DNA from 4 places in the Sodalis sp. RH20 genome. Region 1 is predicted to be linked to each of the others. Evidence: predicted binding sites of a transcription regulator. Region 1 holds the regulator's gene; each other region holds the start of a gene.
The links. Region 1 encodes Fur, which represses iron uptake genes when iron is present. Its sites were predicted from a motif close to ATAATAATGAGAACNACTATCAA; they were not measured.
Positions count from the first base shown of each region.

Region 2: fepD (Fe(3+)-siderophore ABC transporter permease) is a predicted target of Fur. The motif match lies at 1,451-1,473, and genes of this name have one in related genera.
Region 3: efeU (iron uptake transporter permease EfeU) is a predicted target of Fur. The motif match lies at 1,924-1,946, and genes of this name have one in related genera.
Region 4: bfd (bacterioferritin-associated ferredoxin) is a predicted target of Fur. The motif match lies at 1,567-1,589, and genes of this name have one in related genera.

Region 1 covers NZ_CP178733.1:3,219,511-3,222,937, forward strand. The annotation lists gene ybfE (LexA regulated protein) at 107-406, shown strand; gene fldA (flavodoxin FldA) at 585-1,100, shown strand; gene fur (ferric iron uptake transcriptional regulator) at 1,456-1,926, shown strand; gene alsR (transcriptional repressor AlsR) at 2,491-3,378, shown strand; gene alsB (D-allose transporter substrate-binding protein) at 3,400-3,427, shown strand, end outside.
Region 2 covers NZ_CP178733.1:4,148,451-4,151,877, reverse strand. The annotation lists gene fepG (iron-enterobactin ABC transporter permease) at 1-442, opposite strand, end outside; gene fepD (Fe(3+)-siderophore ABC transporter permease) at 442-1,428, opposite strand; gene entS (enterobactin transporter EntS) at 1,561-2,844, shown strand; gene fepB (Fe2+-enterobactin ABC transporter substrate-binding protein) at 2,919-3,427, opposite strand, start outside.
Region 3 covers NZ_CP178733.1:730,937-734,363, forward strand. The annotation lists gene ACL2XM_RS03520 (Bcr/CflA family multidrug efflux MFS transporter) at 1-149, shown strand, start outside; gene efeU (iron uptake transporter permease EfeU) at 2,002-2,832, shown strand; gene efeO (iron uptake system protein EfeO) at 2,869-3,427, shown strand, end outside.
Region 4 covers NZ_CP178733.1:5,396,441-5,399,867, reverse strand. The annotation lists gene ACL2XM_RS24550 (prepilin peptidase) at 1-645, shown strand, start outside; gene bfr (bacterioferritin) at 787-1,266, opposite strand; gene bfd (bacterioferritin-associated ferredoxin) at 1,340-1,534, opposite strand; gene tuf (elongation factor Tu) at 1,709-2,893, opposite strand; gene fusA (elongation factor G) at 2,965-3,427, opposite strand, start outside.

The sequences.
Region 1 (3,427 bases):
CATAAAACATAACGTTACGGGCGATGCGCGTCCGACGGCGTAGCCAGCCACGCCGCCGGCCGGGGTTTGCCCGCCTGCTTCTTGATGCACAATCCCTTCATGACCTATGGCAAAAGAACAAACGGACCGCACCACCCTGGATTTATTTATCGATGAGCGGCGCCCGGGAAGACCGAAGACGAACCCCCTGTCCCGCGATGAGCAGTTGCGCATCAACAAGCGTAACCAGCTGCGCCGGGATAAAAAGCGCGGCCTGCGCCGGGTGGAGCTGAAAATCAACGCCGAGGCGGTGGATGCGTTAAATGAGCTGGCCTACCGGCAAAACCTGTCGCGCAGCGAGCTGATCGAATTGATTTTACTGGCCGAGCTTGAACGGCAACAAGGCGCGGATCCGCATCCGGAGTAAACTTGCCGGCCCGGTAAAGCGCCATCCCGTCCAGGGCCCAAGGCCGCGAACGGGGCAAATTTGCGACAAAACCCGGCCGGCGAGTTTCTCCCCGCATTAGGGTCTGCTATGATTGCCGCAGAGCATCGCTGATTCTGTTACGGAACATATCCATAATATTTAAGAGGTTTTCAAATTCATGGCAACTGTAGGCATTTTTTTTGGCAGTGACACCGGCAATACCGAAAATATTGCCAAAATGATTCAGAAGCAACTGGGTGCGGATGTTGCCGAAGTTCATGACATTGCCAAAAGCAGTAAAGAAGACCTGGCGCGGTTCGACACCCTGCTGCTCGGCATCCCGACCTGGTATTACGGCGAAGCGCAATGTGACTGGGATGATTTTTTCCCCACCCTGGAAGAAATAGATTTCTCCGGCAAAAAAGTGGCGCTGTTCGGCTGTGGCGATCAGGAGGATTACGCCGAATATTTCTGTGACGCCATGGGCACCATTCGCGACATTATCGAGCCCAACGGCGCGACCATCGTCGGTCACTGGCCCACCGCCGGCTACCATTTCGAAGCGTCGAAAGGACTGGCGGACGACAATCACTTCATCGGCCTGGCCATTGACGAAGACCGCCAGCCCGAGCTGACCAATGAACGCGTGGACGGCTGGGTGAAGCAAATCAGCGCTGAATTGCAGCTCAGCTAAAGTCAAGCCGTGCGGGAGGGTGCCGCCGCCGCGGCGCCCGGCAAGGGAATCGGTTGCCGTCATGGCGTCGGGACGGCGCCGCCAACCTCACTGATAACTAAATCCTTTCAAATTAATAGATACAAGTTTTTAACTTTTATCCACAACGCGGTACAATAGCGCAGCGGTTCCACCCTTTTTAGCAAAATGTTGCAGAATTCGCCCCCTGAAACGGGCTATAGTTGTTAACAAGGCGCGGTTTTCATTTTGGACAGGCAGTCTTATAATGAGACGGCGTCACATTTTTCGGGCCGACCGATGTTATAGGCTAAGTTAGCCTACAATCAGATTATCAAAGTAACAGGACTAAACCCGCATGACTGACAATAATATTGCATTGAAGAAGGCCGGCCTGAAAGTCACCCTTCCCAGACTGAAGATTCTGGAAGTGTTGCAAGATCCGGAATGCCATCACGTCAGTGCGGAAGATCTGTACAAAAAACTGATCGATATGGGTGAGGAAATCGGCCTGGCCACGGTATATCGCGTGCTAAACCAATTTGACGACGCCGGTATCGTAACCCGCCACAATTTTGAAGGCGGCAAATCCGTTTTTGAACTGACGCAACAGTATCATCATGACCACCTGATCTGTCTGGACTGCGGCAAGGTTATCGAATTTCGCGACGAGTTCATCGAAGCGCGCCAGCGTGATATTGCCAAAAGGCACAATATCAAGCTGACCAACCATAGCTTATATCTGTATGGGCATTGTGAAATCGGCAACTGCCGCGAAGACGAAACGCTGCACGATCACGCCGATATGCTCAACGGCGTAAAAGAATAACCGCGGCGCGGTCCGTTTCTCCAAAGCGGCTGTTATCGCGCCGCTTTCTCACCCTGCAACGATTTTTTTTCAATGAGGCTAAACGCCGCCCGTCCCCTTCCCTGGTAACGTTTCCTTCCCGAAGCGCGTCGACAAGCGTCGTATCCGCCAATCACCGCCGTGCTCACCGCCGGCAAACTCCAGAAAACTTCACAGAAAATAAAAATAAATAAAGAATAAATAGAGGCCCTGGGACGCTATTTTGGGCTAATTTGCGTAATCCATTGAAACGACAGCGTTTTTATTGCGATTTTTTCACCGGGTAAATTATTCTGTGAATCTGATGATAAAGCTATTTTTCGCTGTCAGCAGTAAGCGACAACAAAAGATACATTTTAATTATATGATTTTATTGAATTAATATAGCCAAAAATACCTTCCTGAAATTAACCCGGATCGATGACTCGATTTTTACACAAAAAGTTAATTTATAAATTAATAAAAAACGTGAAGTTCGCAGCAGATTTTAAACTTTCGCCATGGTGATATAGTGACAGGCAATGTTAATCACCAGAGATAGTCCAGATGAATGATGCGGAACTGCAAAACGATATGCCGCGCGGCATAGGCATTGCTCCTTATATTCGTATTAAACAAGAAGGCATGACTGAAAACGAAAGCCGGATAGTGGAGTGGTTTTTATCTCCCGGCAACCTCACCGACGTCTCGGGGATCAAAGAGGTGGCCCTGAGTCTGGGCCTGTCGGAAGCCATGATTGTCAAGGTGTCGAAAATTCTCGGTTTCAGCGGCTTTCGCCAGCTGCGCAGCGCCATCGTCGAGTATTTCGATCATGCCGACCATGATATCACCGCCGAACTCTCGCCCACCGACAGCCCGGAGGATGTGGTCAACAAAGTGTTTAACCTGACCGTACGCACCATTGTCGAAGGCCAGGCGATAGTCGACGCCAACGTCATCCAGCAGGCGGCCCAATGCTTTTTTGCCGGCCATCAGCGCGAGCTGTACGGCGTCGGCGGCTCTAATTCCATTTGCGCGGACGTGCAGCATAAATTCCTGAAAATCGGCTTGCGTTGCAATGCCTACCTGGACGCGCATTTGATGATGATGTCGGCCTCCCTGTTGCAACCGGGCGATGTGGCGTTGGTGGTATCCCATTCGGGCCGCACCAGCGATCTGAAACGGGTGGTGTCGATTGCCAAGGATAATGGGGCCAAGATCATTTGTATTACCCATAGCAGCAATTCCCCCATAGCCCAGCTGGCTGATTTTAATATTTGTTCACCGGCGCCGGAAACGCCGTTATTAGGCAGAAACGCTTCGGCCCGTATTTTGCAGCTTACGCTGCTGGATGCGTTTTATGTCTCGGTAGCGCGGCAGGATATCGAGCTGGCGAATAAAAACCTGGAAAAAACGAGTTCCATTACCAAGTACCTGAAGCGTGATTATAAATAATTCTCTTTTGGAGATAGAATAATGAATAAATTTCTTAAATTGGCCGGTG
Region 2 (3,427 bases), 930 kb from region 1:
AGGTCTGGATGCCGTTGCGCCAGGCCAGCAGGTAGACTACGGCGGCGGTCAGCAGGCCGCCGGCAAGGGCCGCGCCGGTTATGCCCAGATAGCTGCTGTTGAACAGCACTATCGCTATCAATACGGCGCTGTGCGCGCCGGTATTGAAACCCATGACATCCGGGCTGCCGAGCGGGTTGCGCATCAACGACTGGAAAATAGCGCCGCTGGCGCCCAACGCCGCGCCCAGCAATAACGCCATCGCCACCCTGGGCAACCGCCATTGCGTCACGATAACCTGGATATTGTGCGCCGCCGCGCCGCGCAGGGCGTCCACCACCTGCCGGGCCGGAAGCGGGAGCGACCCGGCGCCGAGGGCGTAAATCGCCAGCGCAAGGCAGGCAAGCAGCAGGATGCCGACGGTCAGCGACGTCCTGATCCGGGCGTGCCGGTTCGCCATCATCACCGGCTTATCATCCGGTGGCGGCGTACCAGGGCTATCAGCACCGGCGCGCCGAGCAGCGCCGTTATCACCGATACGCGCAGCTCGCCGGGCACCATCACCCGGCCCGCCATATCGCTGCCCAGCAGCAGCAGCGGCGTAAGCAGCAGCGTCCAGGGCAGCAGCCAGCGGTGGTCCGGGCCGGCTATCCAGCGCGCGATATGCGGCATCATCAGCCCGATAAAGGCTATCGGCCCCGCCAGCGCCGTAGCCGCGCCGCATAACAGGGTAATGGCCGCCAGGCCGAGCAGCTGCGTCAGGCCCACCCGCGAGCCCAGCGCCGTCGCCAGTTCGCTGCCCATGCCCAGGGTATTGAGCGCCCGCGTTAGCCAAAGCGTCAGGCCGGTGCCCAGGACGATAGGCCAGATAACGGCGTTTACCGCCGCCATGCTGCGGATATCCAGCGAACCGGCCTGCCAGAAGCGCAATTGGTCGTAGACCAGGGGATTGAGCAAGGAAATACCGGAGGCCATGCCGTCCAGCACCGCGCCCAGCGCCACGCCCGCCAGGGTGAGGCGAATGGGGTTCAGCCGCCCGCCGCCTGCCGCGCCGATTAACGCCACCAGCAGGGCGGCGGCCAGCGCGCCGGCAAAGGCAAACCACAGGTAGCGATCGATGGAGGCGGCGCCGAAAAAGGTGATGCCCAGCACCACGGCGAACCCCGCGCCGGCGTTGACGCCAAGAATGCCGGGGTCGGCCAGCGGATTGCGGGTCAGGGTTTGCATCAGGGCGCCGGACAGCCCCAGGGCGATGCCCGCCAGCAGCCCGGCCAGCGTGCGCGGCAGGCGGCTCTCGAGGATAATAATACAATCCGGGCTGCGGCAGGCGCCGGTCAGCGCGGGCAATACCTGGTCGGCGGGAATGGTTTTGGCGCCGATAAACAGGCTCGCCGCCATCAATAATGCCAACAGCACGCCGCTTAACAGCAATCCGTAATAATGGCGCATAAAAGGCTAAACCATAAATTATATGATAATGATATTTATTATCGTTATTACTCGCAATAACTTATGATAGCATGACTGCTTCCCTGATTGCAGCGCCCAGTGGCGTCGAATTCCCCGGATAGTTAGCGTCTTATGCAAAAACCCTCGTATTTACTCGATATCAGCCTGCTGAAAACCCACCCCGCCTTCCGGGCGGTTTTTATCGCGCGGTTTTTGTCCATCCTGGCGCTCGGCATGCTGGCGGTGGCGGTGCCGGTGCAGATACAGGCCATGACGGGGTCCACCCTGCAGGTCGGGCTGGCGGTGACGCTGGCGGGCGGCGGTATGTTCGTCGGCCTGCTGGCCGGCGGGGTGATGGCGGATCGCCGCGAGCGGCGCGGGCTTATCCTGTTTGCCCGCGCAACCTGCGGGGTGGGGTTTATCGGCCTGTGCCTTAACGCGCTGCTGCCGGTACCGTCCCTGTTCGCGATTTATCTGCTGGCGGTGTGGGATGGTTTTTTTGGCGCGGTGGGGGTGACGGCGCTGCTGGCCGCCACGCCGTCGCTGGTCGGGCGGGAAAATGTCATGCAGGCGGGCGCCATCAGCATGCTGACCGTGCGCTTCGGCGCCATTTTATCACCGGCGGCGGGCGGCCTGGTCATCGCCTCCGGCGGGGTGGCCTGGAACTACGGGCTGGCGGCGCTTGGCACGCTGCTGACGCTGTTGCCGCTGCTGCGCCTGCCCAGGCTGGCGCCGCCTCCCCAGCCCCGGGAACACCCGCTGCACGCGCTGGCCGGCGGCATGGCCTATCTGTTTCGTCATAAAACCATCGGCCTGGTGGCGCTGATCGGCGCCCTGCTGACCATGGCAAGCGCGGTACGGGTGCTTTACCCGGCGCTGGCGATAAGCTGGCATATCAACGCCGCCCGGCTGGGGCTGATGTATGCGGCGGTGCCCCTGGGCGCGGCGATAGGCGCGTTTACCAGCGGCCGCGTCGCCGCCACGGCGCGGCCGGGAAGAATGCTGCTGCTTACCGCCGTCATGGCGTTTATCTGCGTCGCGGCATGCAGCCTGATGCCGTGCTACGCGCTGGCGCTGCTGTGTCTGGCGGGCTTTGGTTATTTCAGCGCCATCAACTCGCTGCTGCAATATGCATTGATACAACAGCTGACGCCGGATCATCTGCTGGGCCGCATCAACGGCCTGTGGACCGCGCAGAACGTCACCGGCGACGCGCTGGGGGCGCTGGTATTGGGGGGGTTGGGCACCCTGATGCCGCCGGGGCTGGCCGCCGCGGCGTTCGGCCTGGCGGCGGCCCTGGCGGGGCTACTGCCGGCGCTGGCGCTGCGGGGCCTGCGCGCCGTGGATATGGCGCGGCATCGGGATCAGGGCCGGCCGGCGGATGAAATCCCGCCCGCCGGCCGCAGTGAGCCATAACCGCCATGAATCCCCGCCCGGCCGGGAATGGCCGCGGCATGACGCGGTTAGCCACGCGGCAGGATGGGGAAAGATCACGGCTTGGCGAACAGCTGTTCCAGGCGGGCCAGCACATTGCTGGCGCTGTAGTAATCAAGGCGGAAGGTGTCGTTGCCAAGGGCGTAGACCCGGCGGTTTTGCACCGCCGGCAGATGCGCCAGGAACGGATTGGCCAAGAGCAACCGGGCGCTGGCGTCATCGCCGGCAAACAGCAGAAAGGTTTGCCCGTTCAGGCCGGCGGCCAGGTTTTCGCCGGACAGCTGGACGATGTCCTTGCGCACGCCCATGCTTCGGCCGCCGACGGGGGTGGCGGGCGGTTCGACCAGCGTAAAGCCCAGCTGGCGCAGCAGCTGGCCCTGCGGCGAATCGGCGGTCCACAGGTTGGCGGCTTTGCCGTCCGGCTGGTATACCAGGGCGGATACCGGCTGCGGCGGCAGCGCCAGATGCTGTTTCAGCGCCTGCCGGCGGGCGTCGAAGCGGGCGATGACCTCCGCGGCCTGCGCTTCATGGCCGGTGGCTTGTCCCAGCTCCCGGGCCAGGTCCT
Region 3 (3,427 bases), 2.5 Mb from region 1:
TGGGCGCGGTAATCGGTGCGTTGTTGTCGCTGGCGACGTTTTCCAGCGCCTGGCCGATGGTATTGTCCATGGCGTTTTGCACCATCAGCGCGATGTTGTGTTATCTGTATGCCAGCCGTCCGCGGCGGGCGGCGCGTACCGCGTCATAGCGTTTTCCTTTTCACACGCCGGGCGTTGGCACGTTCTCCCTTAACACTTCTGTTTTGGGTTTGGTGTTGGCGGGCTTACCGTGCCATGGGGTGCTCTGTTGGGCGGGAACACCACGCCGATTCGACCCCATTGGCACGCTCTCCCTTTTACACGTCTTGTGTAGGTTTGGCGATAGCCGTCCTGGCAATATTGGGCTTCCGTGAAGATAAATGTCGCCCCGGCGAGGGTTTCGCCTGCTTTGCGTTAGCGTGCGTCAGGGCTTATGACGCCTCGGCAAGGGTTTCGCCTGCTTTGCGTTAGTGTGCGTCAGGGCTTATGTCGCCTCGGCAAGGGTTTCGCCTGCTTTGCGTTAGCGTGCGTCAGGGCTTATGTCGCCTCGGCAAGGGTTTCGCCTGCTTTGCGTTAGCGTGCGTCAGGGCTTATGACGCCTCGGCAAGGGTTTCGCCTGCTTTGCGTTAGCGTGCGTCAGGGCTTATATCGCCACGGCAAGGGTTTCGCCTGCTTTGCGTTAGTGTGCGTCAGGGCTTATGTCGCCTCGGCGAAGGTTTCGCTTGCCGTGCGTGAGGTGTTCATAGGTATTGCCGGATGCCGGCAAGCGACAAAGAGGCCGTACCGCGACGGCCTCCTTGACCTCCGCGCGCCCGGCAGGTCGCGCGTCGCTGCGCGATGCCTTCCGCCGCCAATGTCCCCGTGATGCACCGGCCCGTTATGCGCTCCCGGCGCAACGGGCCTTTCGCCGCTCCCGGCGGCTCATGCCGGGACCACCGGCGCCGTCAGCACGCTTTATGCCGGGATATCTGTCGCGGCCAGCGCTGTGATGTATAGGGCATCGGCGCCGCTGTGGGTTTAGTGGAAGGTGGTACAGCAGACAGAGAAGCGGCTAATCATTGTGCAATGCAAAAGGCACCGCGACAGGTCAGTCATACATGCAAATATACATGCAGTCGGCAGCCGGCAATTATCAGTCATACATCATGCGATGCAGCCAACATTTACACCGTCAGCAGTCATACGGCCAGCGTCTCATACCGCCGGAAATTATGGTCAGACAACCACGTAGCCGGGCATAAACCCGCCACAGTGAGAGTAGGTAGCTGGCCGCAAATCTTAGCTAAACTAAACTAAGCCAAGCTAATTTAAGTTAACCCAAAATTAATACCGATATTTTTCCCGGTACGTGCATATTACTTACTACCAAAAAACGCTATTTTACTCACAGACGATGGTGTTGACGTGGTGCCGGCATAGAGTGCGCCGGCAGCGCGCATCCCGGCTGGATGAGCCGCCGGGAGCGGCGAAAGCTAAGGGCCGCGCCGGGAGCGCGTCCCGTGCGGTCCCAAAGCCGGGATGCGTGATGCCGGGAACCGCGCAGCGGCGCACGATCTGCCGGACGCGCGGAGGTCAAGGAGGCCGTCGCGGTACGGCCTCTTTGTCGCTTGCCGGCACCCAGCATTCCATATAACCGCCGAACGCACGGCAAGCGAAACCCGCGCCGAGGCGACATAAACCCTGCCACAAGGCAAGCCAAGGCACAGCAAGCGAAACCCGCGCCGAGGCGACATAAACCCTGCCACAAGTCAAGCCAAGACACAGCAAATAAAACCCGCGCCGAGGCGGCATAAACCCTGCCACAAGGCAAACCAAGGCACAGCAAACAAAACCCTCACCGAGACCACTTAACCCCTGACGCCCCCTTTACCTTTTATTTATCCTGAAACCTTTTGTAGCGCGTCGGTTACAAATAGTCGCAAATCTGCGCTTGTGTTTCTTTTCCTCGTAATGATAATCAATATCGTTTTAATTGACGTTTCTTTACTTTTTATCGCCCCCAAAAGCATCGAGGTGATGGGTATGTTTGTGCCTTTTCTGATTATGCTGCGTGAGGGTCTCGAGGCGGCGCTGATCGTGAGCCTTATCGCCGGCTATCTGAAAAAGACCGGCCGCGGCCGCTGGCTAAAAGCGGTGTGGGTGGGCGTGCTAAGCGCGGCGCTGTTGTGCCTGGCGGTGGGTGTCGTCATTAACGAAACTACCGGCGAATTTCCGCAAAAGCAACAGGAACTGTTCGAGGGCATCGTGGCGGTGCTGGCGGTCCTCATCCTTACCTGGATGGTGTTCTGGATGCGCAAGATGTCCCGTTCGATTAAAGCCCAGCTGGAAAGCGCCGTCGATCAGGCGCTCAGCAATGCCCGCGGGCAGGGCTGGGCGCTGGTGGGCATGGTGTTTTTTGCCGTGGCCCGCGAGGGGTTGGAATCGGTGTTTTTTTTGCTGGCGGCGTTTCAGCAGGACGTGGGCATCGAGGCTCCCATCGGCGCGGTGTTGGGATTGGCCTGCGCCATCGTCTTGGGGATGCTGATGTATTACGGCGGCATCCGCCTGCGCATGGAGAAGTTTTTCAAATGGACCAGCCTGTTTATTCTGTTTGTGGCCGCGGGGCTGGCGGCCGGGGCAATTCGCGCTTTCCACGAAGCGGGATTATGGAATGGTTTCCAGGCAATCGCGTTTGATTTCAGCGCCACCCTGTCCACCCAATCGTTGTTCGGCACCTTGCTTGAGGGGCTGCTGGGTTATCAGGAAGCGCCCACCGTCAGTGAAGTGGCCGTGTATTTGTTATACCTGGTGCCGGCTCTGGTGATGTTTTTCCTGCCTGCGCGGGGCAACCGGACGACACGTGTCGCCGGATAAAATCCATTAAATTGTTCCACTATTCAGGGTAAAAAAATGTCCAATATGCAACGCTTCCGTCGCCGCATTCTTCCTGCCGCCTTACTGGTGGCGCCGGTGCTGTCGGCATGGGGCTGGCCCGCGCTGGCGGCCGATATTCCCCAGGTCAAGATTACCGTTAACGATAAGCAGTGCGATCCGATGGCGCTGACCGTTAAACCGGGCAAAACGCAGTTTATTATTCATAACACCAGCCAGAAAGGGCTGGAGTGGGAAATCCTCAAGGGCGTGATGGTGGTCGAGGAGCGCGAGAACGTGGCGCCGGGCTTTACCCAGAAGATGACCGCCACCCTGGAGCCGGGGGAATACGATATGACCTGCGGCCTGCTGAGCAATCCGAAGGGCAAGCTGACGGTTTCGGCGGACGGCGGCGCGGGCGCGGCGAAACCGGATGCCATGGCGCTGGTGGGGCCGATTGCCGATTATAAAGTCTATGTGCTGCAACAGGTCGGCGAGCTTGTCTCCCATACCAAGACCTTTACCGATGCGGTGAAGAAAGGCGATCTGGCCACCGCGCAGAAGCTATTTGCCCCCACCCGCGTGTACTACGAGCGTA
Region 4 (3,427 bases), 2.2 Mb from region 1:
GCCACGGCGGCGCGGCGCGGGCCACTGCCGGGCGGCGGTTGCGCCGGCGGGGGACGGTTGGCATATGGCCGGCTTACGGCGATCTCCGGCCAGCGGGCTTCCGCGGCGCCTGGGGCCCGCCGCGCCGCGTGGACAATGCTGTCCCGCCAGATGTGGAAACGGCGCTGCGAGGCAAGCTGCGCGCTGGCGTTCCTGGCGGCGTTCGCCGCCCTGCCGGCGGAACGCCTGGTGAGCGGCCTGGTGTTCAGCTGGTTTTTATTAACGCTGAGCTGGATTGACTATCATACCCTGCTGCTGCCCGACCGGCTTACCCTGCCCTTCCTGCTGTGCGGACTGCTCAGCCCGCTTGGCGAACCGCAATCGCTCTATGTCGGCCTGCTGGGCGCGCTGTGCGGCGGCGGCGGCCTGTGGCTGCTGAACGGGGTGTTTTACCGGGTGAGAGGCTACGCGGGGCTGGGCGGCGGCGATATCAAGCTGCTGAGCGGGCTGGGGGCCTGGCTGGGATGGCAAGCGTTGCCGCTGTTATGCGCGAGCGCGGCGCTGACCGGGATAGCGTGGTGGCTGCGGCGCCGGACGGCGGATAAAGACATTCCCTTTGGTCCCTGCCTGGCGCTGGCAGGCTGGTGGATATACCTCGGCCCTTAGCGCCACTGCCCGGCCGCACATGACAATGCGGCCAGGTTACGCCGGAAACGCGGCAGCCAGGAGCCGATGCGTATCGGTCATAACCGTCGCATCATGCGCAGGCGTTGCTTTATCATTATTTAGCGGGGAACAGCCTGACGCCTATTGCGCCGCATCTTTTAACTGGGACTGGAGATAGTTCTGCAGGCCGACCAGTTTGATTAAATCCAGTTCGGTTTCCAGGAAATCGATATGGTGCTCTTCGTCCGCCAATATCTCGATCAGCAGATCGCGGGTGACATAATCCCGGACGCTGTCGGCATAAGAGATGCCTTCGCGCAGATCCTGCGCGCCCTGCAGTTCCAGGTTCAAATCCGAACGCAGCATTTCCTCGACATTTTGCCCGATGTTAAGCGTGCCCAGATCCTGCAGGTTAGGCAGTCCCTCCAGGAAAAGAATACGCTCGATATAACGATCGGCGTGCTTCATTTCATCGATGGATTCGTGGTATTCAATGTCGTTCAGACGCATCAGCCCCCAGTTCTTAAACATACGGGCGTGCAGGAAGTACTGATTGATGGCTACCAGCTCGTTGCCAAGCAGGGTATTGAGATGGGTGATAATTTGGTCATCGCCTTTCATAATTCACTCCTCCGTTGCGGTAATGTACAGAATATAACCGCGTCAGAGTAAATCAAGGTAATAACCCTACTAATTATGCAATTTTTTCAAACGGCACTAACTGCTGTAATTCGTCTTCCATAACCAACCGGGCCTTGCATGCGCATTTACCGCATTTATTCGCCACCGGCACGACACTTTTAAGTTCTTGAAACGTCTTCGGTTGGTAGTTTCTTACCGCCTTGCGTATGGCAGTATCGCTTACCGCATTACACAAACAAACGTACATTTTTCATACTCATTAAAATCAAATTAGGCATAATTTAAATGAGAACGAGTGTCATTTCAATAGCAGAACTATTTTTGTTTTGTAAATATCCGTCGCCGGTAAATAACCGCTTCTTTTTGCAGCAAATAAAAAAAGGGCGCCAAGGCGCCCTTTTTTGCATAAAACGGAAATGTCTTACGCGATAACCTTGGCAACCACGCCGGCGCCAACGGTACGGCCGCCTTCGCGAATAGCGAAACGCAGGCCGTCGTCCATGGCGATCGGGGCAATCAGGTTAACAACCATTTTGATGTTGTCGCCAGGCATAACCATTTCCACGCCTTCCGGCAGTTCGATGGTACCGGTCACGTCAGTGGTACGGAAGTAGAACTGAGGACGGTAGCCTTTGAAGAACGGCGTATGACGGCCGCCTTCATCCTTGGACAGGATGTAGACTTCGGATTCGAACTGGGTATGCGGGTGGATTGAACCCGGTTTAGCCAGTACCTGGCCGCGTTCCACGTCGTCACGCTTGGTGCCGCGCAGCAGGACGCCGACGTTTTCACCGGCACGGCCTTCGTCCAGCAGTTTACGGAACATTTCAACGCCGGTACAAGTGGTCTTGATGGTGGCTTTGATGCCGACGATTTCAACTTCTTCGCCCACTTTAACGATGCCGCGTTCCACACGACCGGTTACCACGGTGCCGCGGCCGGAGATGGAGAATACGTCTTCGATAGGCAGCAGGAACGGCTTGTCAATCGCACGTACCGGTTCCGGGATGTAGGTATCCAGGGCTTCGGCCAGTTCGATGATTTTAGAGGTCCAGGCTTCGTCGCCTTCCAGTGCTTTCAGCGCGGAACCACGGATTACCGGGGTGTCGTCGCCTGGGAAGTCGTACTGGGACAGCAGTTCGCGCACTTCCATTTCAACCAGTTCCAGCAGTTCTTCGTCATCGACCATGTCGCATTTGTTCATGAAGACGATGATGTAAGGAACGCCTACCTGGCGAGCCAGCAGGATGTGTTCGCGGGTCTGCGGCATCGGGCCGTCGGTTGCGGCAACCACCAGGATTGCGCCATCCATCTGGGCGGCGCCGGTGATCATGTTTTTCACATAGTCGGCGTGTCCCGGGCAGTCTACGTGCGCGTAGTGGCGGGCCGGGGTATCGTATTCAACGTGGGACGTGTTGATGGTGATACCACGGGCTTTTTCTTCCGGTGCGTTGTCGATCTGATCGAAGGCACGGGCGCTGCCGCCGTAAGCTTTGGCCAGCACGGTGGTGATGGCGGCGGTCAGGGTGGTTTTACCATGGTCGACGTGACCGATGGTGCCGACGTTAACGTGCGGTTTTGTACGTTGGAACTTTTCTTTAGACACGGCTATATTCCTTACTCTTATGCTCTCCCCCATTGGAGAGAGCACGGGATATTAATTGTAGACCCTAAAGCTTATTTACCGGCTTTACGGGCTTCGATAATGGCCTGAGCAACATTGTTCGGTGCTTCATTGTACTTCAGGAACTCCATGGAGTAAGAAGCACGGCCCTGAGTCTGTGAACGCAGATCTGTAGCATATCCAAACATTTCAGACAAGGGGACCTGCGCACGAACGGTCTTGCCGGTCGCAGTATCTTCCATGCCGTCGATCATGCCGCGACGACGGTTCAAGTCACCGATAACGTCACCCATGTAGTCTTCCGGCGTTTCAACTTCAACTTTCATGATAGGTTCCAGCAGAACTGGTTTCGCTTTCATGAAGCCTTCTTTAAACGCCATGGAACCGGCAATTTTAAACGCCATTTCCGAGGAGTCGACTTCGTGGTATGAACCATCGAAGGCCGCAACACGGACGTCCACAATCGGATATCCGGCCAGAACGCCGTTTTTCAGCTGTTCCTGGACGCCTTTATCC